DNA from 2 places in the Ferdinandcohnia sp. FSL W7-1320 genome. Region 1 is predicted to be linked to the other one. Evidence: predicted binding sites of a transcription regulator. Region 1 holds the regulator's gene; the other holds the start of a gene.
What was found. The regulator Rex, encoded in region 1, represses fermentation and respiration genes when NADH is low (regulators of the CRP and FNR family bind a similar motif). The targets are predictions, from matches to a motif close to TTGTGAAATATTTCACAA.
Positions count from the first base shown of each region.

Region 2: a site for Rex is predicted at 1,585-1,602, ahead of NST91_RS18935 (DUF2249 domain-containing protein). Genes of this name have one in related genera too.

Region 1 is NZ_JBBPAM010000001.1:320,132-324,329, forward strand. It holds gene NST91_RS01635 (ABC-F family ATP-binding cassette domain-containing protein) at 1-1,462, opposite strand, end outside; gene moaC (cyclic pyranopterin monophosphate synthase MoaC) at 1,596-2,078, shown strand; gene NST91_RS01645 (redox-sensing transcriptional repressor Rex) at 2,107-2,766, shown strand; gene NST91_RS01650 (twin-arginine translocase TatA/TatE family subunit) at 2,802-2,993, shown strand; gene tatC (twin-arginine translocase subunit TatC) at 3,010-3,759, shown strand; one part of gene NST91_RS01660 (IS3 family transposase) at 3,827-4,198, opposite strand, start outside.
Region 2 is NZ_JBBPAM010000001.1:3,835,254-3,839,451, forward strand. It holds gene NST91_RS18920 (DUF2249 domain-containing protein) at 123-353, opposite strand; gene NST91_RS18925 (hypothetical protein) at 555-692, shown strand; gene NST91_RS18930 (cyclic nucleotide-binding domain-containing protein) at 851-1,540, shown strand; gene NST91_RS18935 (DUF2249 domain-containing protein) at 1,662-1,901, shown strand; gene NST91_RS18940 (DUF2249 domain-containing protein) at 1,901-2,107, shown strand; gene NST91_RS18945 (heme-copper oxidase family protein) at 2,122-3,363, shown strand; gene NST91_RS18950 (metal-sulfur cluster assembly factor) at 3,379-3,678, shown strand; gene NST91_RS18955 (metal-sulfur cluster assembly factor) at 3,895-4,198, shown strand, end outside.

The DNA.
Region 1 (4,198 bases):
CAAGTACTTCCTTACTATCAAGGTCTAAGTGGTTGGTAGGCTCGTCAAGAATGAGAAAATTAGATTTCTCCATCATTAGCTTCGAAAGGGCAAGTCTTGCTTTCTCGCCACCACTTAAGGTTGAAACGGTTTTTAACACATCATCCCCTGAGAAGAGAAAGTTTCCAAGAACCGTACGGATTTCTTTTTCAGTTTTAAGAGGGTATTCGTCCCATAATTCATTTAAAACTCGCTTGTTCGAGTTGAGGTCCGCTTGTTGTTGATCATAGTAACCGATGGTCACATGTGAACCAAAGCGAAATGTTCCCTCTACGTTGTCGAGTTTTTCAATAATTGCTTTTAGTAAGGTTGATTTTCCGATTCCGTTTGGACCCACTAAAGCAATGCTATCTTCACGGTAAATATTGAAATTAATATTTTTGATAATCGGTTTGCCTTTTTCGTACGAAACGGTGATATCTTTTGCACTTAGTACGTCATTTCCACTTTGCCTCTCGATTTCAAATCGGAAGGAAGCTGACTTTTCATCACCTAACGGCCTGTCCATTAGCTCCATTCTTTCAAGTTGCTTTCGTCTACTTTGGGCACGCTTGGTGGTTGAAGCTCGAACTAGGTTTTTTGCGATGAAATCCTTTAGCTTTTCCACTTCTTCTTGTTGTTTTTCATATTTTTTCAACTCAAGTTCATAGTTTTCAGCCTTGAGTTTTAAATAGTTGCTATAGTTACCGACATATCTGGTGCTTGTGTGTCTTGAAATTTCATAAACTTGGTTGACCACTTTATCAAGGAAGTATCGGTCATGGGATACGATTAATAGTGCTCCAGGATATCCTTGTAGATATTGTTCTAGCCACGTAAGTGTGTTGATATCAAGGTGGTTAGTTGGCTCGTCCAAGATTAACAGATCAGGCTTGGTTAGTAATAGTTTACAAAGGGCAAGGCGTGTCTTCTGACCGCCGCTTAAGCTGGATATTTTGGTTTGGTAGTCTTCTTCTGTAAAATTAAAACCATGTAGAATGGATCGAATATCAGCTTCGTATTGATAGCCTCCCTTTTCCTTAAAATCAACCTGTAGCTGATCATATTCTTCAAGTAATTTTTGGTAGTCAACCGGATTTTCAAAGAGGGATGGGTCTCCCATTTTAACCTCTAAGTCTCTAAGGTCTTTTTCAAGCTTTTGTAAGGAGGCAAAAACAGTTAGCATTTCCTCCCAGATGGTCAAACTCGATTCAAGTCCGGTGTTTTGAGCGAGGTAATCAATGGTAACACTTTTCGGTTTGATAATTTCACCGCCATCATGAGACATATGGCCAGCAATAATTTTTAAAAGTGTTGATTTTCCAGCACCGTTTCGTCCAACGATGGCAATACGGTCGCGAGTTTGTACTTCTAACTTTATATTCGATAATATAAGATCAGCAGCAAAATACTTTTTGAGCTGATTTACTTGTAGTAAAATCATGTTATTTCACCTCTTGTTTCTATCATCAGTGTATCTTATATTGTCTAATTAGAGCAACTGCAATGATATTGTTCACAGATGTATCAAAGACAGATGTGTTAAAATAGTGTATAGTTTATGGGAGGGTTTGTTTATGTCATCATTTACCCATTTTAATGAGCAAGGTCGTGCCAAGATGGTCGACATTACGGAAAAAGCAGATACTGTCCGTACAGCAATTGCAAAATCAAGTATTACTGTAAATAAAATCATTTATGAGCAAATAATAAATAATGAGGTTAGTAAGGGTGATGTCCTTGCTGTTTCTCAGGTTGCCGGGATTATGGCAGCCAAAAAGACGTCAGAGTTAATTCCGATGTGTCATCCATTGGCATTAAAGGGCGTTGATATACGTTTTAGCTGGACAATCCAAGATGAATATATTTTAAATATCACGGTTTCAGTTAAAACAAAGGGCAGTACAGGTGTCGAAATGGAAGCACTTACTGCTGCATCTGTTTGTGCGCTAACTGTCTATGATATGTGTAAAGCGGTTGATAAAGGAATGGTCATTGGACCAACTTATTTGGCTGAAAAAACAGGTGGAAAGAACGGAGATTTTATAAGGGAGCTATAGTTAGTTCCAAGTTAGTGGAGGAATTAAGGTGAATCTTGAACAATCAAAAATACCACAAGCAACTGCCAAAAGGCTGCCACTTTACTATCGATTTTTGAAAAATTTGCATGCCTCAGGAAAACAGAGGGTTTCATCTGCAGAACTAAGTGATGCGGTTAAGGTTGATTCCGCAACAATTAGGAGAGATTTTTCTTATTTCGGAGCATTGGGAAAAAAGGGGTATGGTTATAATGTCAATTATTTATTATCCTTTTTTAGTAAGACCTTAGATCAAGACGAGTTAACGAAGGTTACTTTAATCGGTGTAGGGAATTTAGGTACAGCATTTTTACATTATAATTTTTCAAAAAATAATAATACAAAAATTGAGCTTGCGTTTGATGTGGATTATAATAAGGTAGGTAGTAGTATTGGTGGAGTAAAGGTACACCATCTTGATGACCTGGAAAAAGAATTGCCTGATGATGTAACGGTGGCTATTCTAACGGTGCCGGTTGGGGCAGCTCAGTCGATTACAGACCGCTTGGTTAATAAAGGGATCAAGGGTATTCTTAATTTTACCCCAGCACGAATCAATGTGCCTGAACATATTCGGGTTCACCATATTGATTTGGCCGTAGAACTACAAGCCCTTGTATATTTCTTAAAGCATTATTCAAATGATTCAAATGATTCAAGTGAAGAATAATAATAGATCTTATAATTGTAGGGAGGTGACTTACAGTGGGAAGTCTTGGATTCGGTAGTATTTTATTGATTGTATTTGCAGCGTTATTAATCTTTGGACCGAAGAAGTTGCCTCAACTAGGAAAAGCAGCGGGTAATACATTGCGTGAGTTTAAAAACGCAACAAAAGGTTTAGCAGACGATGACGATGATGATGTTAAGAAGAATGAAACTCAAGATGTGAAGTAATGATAGGATGAGTCACATGAATGAAAAAGAAATGTCCGTCTATGATCATATTGGAGAGTTACGAAAACGACTGATCTACGTAGTCGTTTTCTTCTTCATTGTTGCATTAGGAAGCTTTTTTCTCGCAGAGCCAGTTATTCTCTATTTGCAAAATGCAGAGGAAGCAAAAGAGCTGACAATGAATGCTTTTCGTATGACAGATCCAATTAAAATCTATATGCAATTTGCTTTTATCATTGCCCTTGTTATCTCATCTCCTTTTCTACTTTATCAACTTTGGGCCTTCATCAGTCCTGGCTTATATGAAAAGGAAAGAAAGGTAACCTTGAGTTATATTCCGCTTTCGGTAATCCTTTTTCTAATAGGAGTTTCTTTCTCCTACTTTATTTTGTTCCCGTTTGTAGTGAACTTTATGACAAGGTTAGCGGAACGCCTTGATATAAATCAGGTGATTGGAATTAACGAATATTTTCAATTCCTGTTGCAATTGACTTTACCGTTTGGCTTTTTGTTTCAACTGCCGGTTATTGTGATGTTTTTAACAAGATTGGGAATAGTAACACCAATGTTTCTATCTAAAATACGAAAGTTCGCGTATTTTATTCTATTAGTCATCGGAGGTTTAATCACACCTCCTGAAATAATCTCGCATTTAATGGTTACAGTACCGTTATTCGGATTATATGAAATCAGTATTCTTGTATCAAAAAGTGCCTACAGGAAGGCACTAAAAGCAGAAATGGAAGCGGCAAATTCGATAGAGTAGGGAAATCTATAAAAAAAATAACCTCCGTTGTAATCTGTACCCCTTGTAAAGGACATTTTAAAAAAAGCTAGGCTACTTTAAGAAGATGATCTCTGTATTGAACAGGGGTCATCTTTTTCATATTCCATTGATATCTGTAGTGATTGTAGTAGTGGATGGCAGCTTTCACTTCTTGCTTAAGTTCTTTTAAAGTTTCACATGATTTTATATCAGCCAGGTCCTTAAAATGACCAAAGAATGATTCCTGTGGGGCGTTGTCCCAACAGTTACCTCTCCTAGACATTGATTGTTCCAATTTGAATTTTTTCACCAGCTTTTGATAAACAGGGCTGGTATAGTGACCTCCCTGATCAGAATGTATATAAGCTCCTTTAGCCAGTTTGATTCTCCTGTTTTTCTTTAACTTCTTAAGTGTATCCGTAGCGATATCTAAAGTAAT
Region 2 (4,198 bases), 3.5 Mb from region 1:
CATAGTAGCATGAATGAAACAGCCTACCAAACAAAATTCATCATGAATCAAAAAAAGTGTAAACAAAGCCTTTAAAGACCATGCCTACACTATGTAAGAGATTGGAATCTGCGATTGATTTTTTATTTTTTACCGATTGCAACGCGCCATACTTCTGGTCCCTGTTCAAGGTATTCCCAAGTGAATGCGTCACCACGTTCGATCATAAACTGGTATTGGAGTGGTCTTGGATCGTGGTCATTTGATAGCTCCATGATTTCACCTGGTTGTAAACTATCAAATGTTCTAAAGATTGTTGGATGCTTATCCTTCGGTGCATAATCTGGTGCGTTTACTTTCGCTGCAAATACCATTTTAAAATTCCTCCTTTTGATTTATGGGTCCATTGTACCCGAGTCTTTTTAGACCATGTTGTGAAGCAAATCACTATTTACGTATGTTTTTTATCATATGTTCCGAAAACTATGCGATAATTAGATTAAATGAATATCCCACGTAAACATCTTGTCATTCTTCATGATTGTGGAGTTTAAAAGAATTAACGGGGTGAACACATGAAGGAATTTGTAGGCAAATGTAAGGAATGTGAAAAAGATATTTTTTGTTTAGATGGTTTTATTAATGGTGTTGTATTAGATGATAAAAATGGAATACTTTGCTTTAATTGCGCTGAAGAAAAGCATGATAACTAAGCTAGGAGTTTGACTCCTAGCTTTTTTGTGTCCAATTTTTGAACATTGTTGTCATCCTCACCGACTATGATTTATATCACTGTTTTAAAAAGTGGAATTGTTACACTAAATGTTGAGTAACCGCATATATAGTTTATTTTGAACAAGGAGTGAGACAGATGGGATTGCCATCGATTCGTGAACAATTGAAAGGAGTACCCTTGTTTCGGGAACTAACATCAGAAGAACTCGACCCAATTGTAGAAATTTCACAGTCACGATTATATAAACAAAAGATGTTTATCTTTATGCAAGACGATCCACTTGATCGTGTATTTTTCATCCAATCTGGAAAAGTAAAAATTTACAAGTCTGATATGCATGGGAAGGAACAAATTGTTTCTGTTCTAGAAGCAGGAGAAATGTTTCCTCATGCTGGCTTTTTTCGAAAAGGCGGATATCCCGCACATGCCGAAGTAATCGAGGATTCAAATATCATCTTCACCCCCATTGATAAGTTTGAAGACATATTGCTAAAAAATCCTGAGCTTTGCATAAAAATTTTTAAAGTGCTTGGTGAAAAAATAATAGACCTCCAAAAACGTCTAGAAGAACAAATTTTGTTAAGCACCCAAGAACAAATCATAATGCTTTTACTTCGTCTATGTAGGAGTAATGGTGAAAAGACTGGAAATCGCTTTAAACTTACAACTCATTTTACAAATCGAGAACTCGCTAATATGATCGGAACAACTCGTGAATCAGTGAGTCGAACGATTTCTGTTTTGAAAAAGAAGCATATTGTTGACTTGACTACAGACGGTTATTACTTATTAGATCATATGAAACTGCATGATGAGATTTTCTAAAACTAACTTTCAGCCTAATTGACAATCCTAAATAAAATTTGCATTTGTGATTCAGGTCACAACGTTTCTCATTGAAAATGATTATCATTAGTTTATAAACGTTGATAAGGGGGACTTTCAAGTGGAATCAAAAGTAGTAGAAGTAGATGTTAGGGAAGATCTTAAAAATAAGATTGAGCCATTTCAAAAGATTATGGAAGCCGTTAAACCTCTACAGAATGGAGATACATTCATCTTACATGCTCCATTCAAACCGACTCCTTTATTTCCTATTTTAAAGGCAAAAGGGTTTTCAAACGAGGTAGAGCAAATTGATAAAAAACATTGGAAGGTTACCTTTACTAAAAGAGGTGACAAATAATGATATTAGATAACCGAGGTCTTGAGCCACCAACTCCAATGATGCGAACGTTAAAGGCTCTCGAGAAACTAAACAAAGGTGAAACATTGACGATTATAAATGATCGTAAACCTATGTTTTTATATGAACAGCTTGAAGAACTTGGTTACAAGCATATAACAGAACCACATCCTGAAGGCGGCTTTCAAATTGAGATTACAAAATAAGGAGCTGCTTGATCATGATACCTCAATTATCAAATGAAACAAATATCAGGCTACCACTTTCTTTCATTTTATTTAGTGTTGCGGCATTGGTCACATCCCAAGTCATCCTGCTATTCAATGGACATATGGTGATTGATGGGAACTTTAGGGCCCCTGCCATTCTATCATCAGCTCATTTACTTATTCTTGGTTGGGCCTTAATGGTTGCGATGGGGGCAATGTATCAGCTTATACCGGTAGCATTTTTGACTCCGATTTGGAGTGAAAAATTCGGATTTATTCAATTTTGGATTACGGCAATTGGGTTTGGCGGATTTGGCATCACTCTTTCTTTTTCACCAGCCATTTCTATTTTTACAGGATCACTCGCTATAATTGGAATATTATTATTTCTTGTTCAAATGTTTATGACAATGAAAAAACAGGCAAAGAAAAACATTCTAACTGCATTCGTTGGTAGTGCTCTATTTTGCTTGTTACTCACTATTTCGTTAGGAATTCTATTGATTGTTAATTTAGGTGCTGGAATAGCTCACCTAGATCATTTTGCTGTTCTAAAAAGTCATATTCTACTAGGTGCCGCAGGATGGTTTACATTTTTAATTTTCGGCTTTTCCTATAAAATGGTTCCTATGTTTTCGTTAGCACACGGATTTTCGATGAAACTATCAAGTTGGGTTTATTTTGTTTATGCCCTCGGACTTGTTGTAACCATTTTCAGCTTTATTACTGAATTGAACCTAATGTTACAAGTTGGTATGGTTTTGCTTTTTGCTGGTTTCGCCTTATTTTCTTACCATATTTCCACTATCATCAAGGTTAGATTAAAGAAAAAGCTTGATAAACCATTTATTTTTTCATTAATTGCCATTTGTTTTGGCTTAGTTATTCACTTTTTCGGAATGGTTCTTGCTCTCTTACCAGGGTATTACAAATTATATGGTGTACTAGTCTTTCTTTATATCTTTTTATGGGTTGCAGGTAGCATTCTTGGCTATTTATATAAAATTATTCCTTTTCTTTGGTGGACACATAAATATAGCAAACAGATTGGTAAAAGCGATGTTCCTACTTTAAAACAAATGATTGATGAAAAAATGGCAATACCCATTTTTACAGGTTTCGTTGCTGGTTGTATTGTCGTAATTTTGGCCCTTGCCACAGGACAATTGCTTATCTTTTCGATTGGTCAAAGTATTTTTGTCGCTTCAGCATTCTTTTTCAGTTACAGCATTATAAGGGTTCTATTTAAATAAAAGGGGAGAAACATAATGGAATTAAAAGAAAAAATCCTTGAGCAGTTAAAACAAGTGATTGACCCTGAATTAAATATTAATGTTGTTGATTTAGGACTTATTTATGAAATTAATATTAAAGAAAATAATAATGTGTATATTGAAATGACGCTAACTACACCTGGTTGCCCACTACATGATAGTATTACCAGTGGAGTAAAGCATGCAGTTGCCTACCTTGAAGAAGTAAATGATATAGAGGTTTTAATGGTATGGCATCCTGCTTGGTCCCCTGAACGGATGTCTGAAGCTGCCATGAAGCAACTCAGAGGTTAACTATATTTAGCAAAATGCAGGGGATTTCACATTCTTAGATTGTTTCGTTATACTTAAGAAAAGCGCAAGGCGCCGTATATCGGCGACAAGCATAAGACGAGCGCTGACAGAAGGTGTTCTTTACCTTCAGAAGCGATTGGCTTATGACCTCAAGCCGATGGCACCTGGAGCTAGACACCTTTTAAATAAGCTATTTCTCGAAAGGAGAGGTTTTAAATGGATGAAGCTTTAAAGGAAAATATGTTGGGGGCGCTTGAACAAGTGGTAGACCCTGAGTTAGGAATTGATATTGTTAACCTAGGTCTTGTTTATGATGTGGATATGAACGATGAGGGTGTCGCTCAAGTTACAATGACATTAACATCCATGGGATGCCCACTTGCTGGAACGATTGCAATGGATGTAAAACGCGTTCTTACTGAATTGCCAGAAGTAAAAGACGTAGATGTTAACATCGTTTGGAATCCACCATGGAACAAAGATATGATGAGCCGGTACGCTAAAATCGCACTAGGAATCC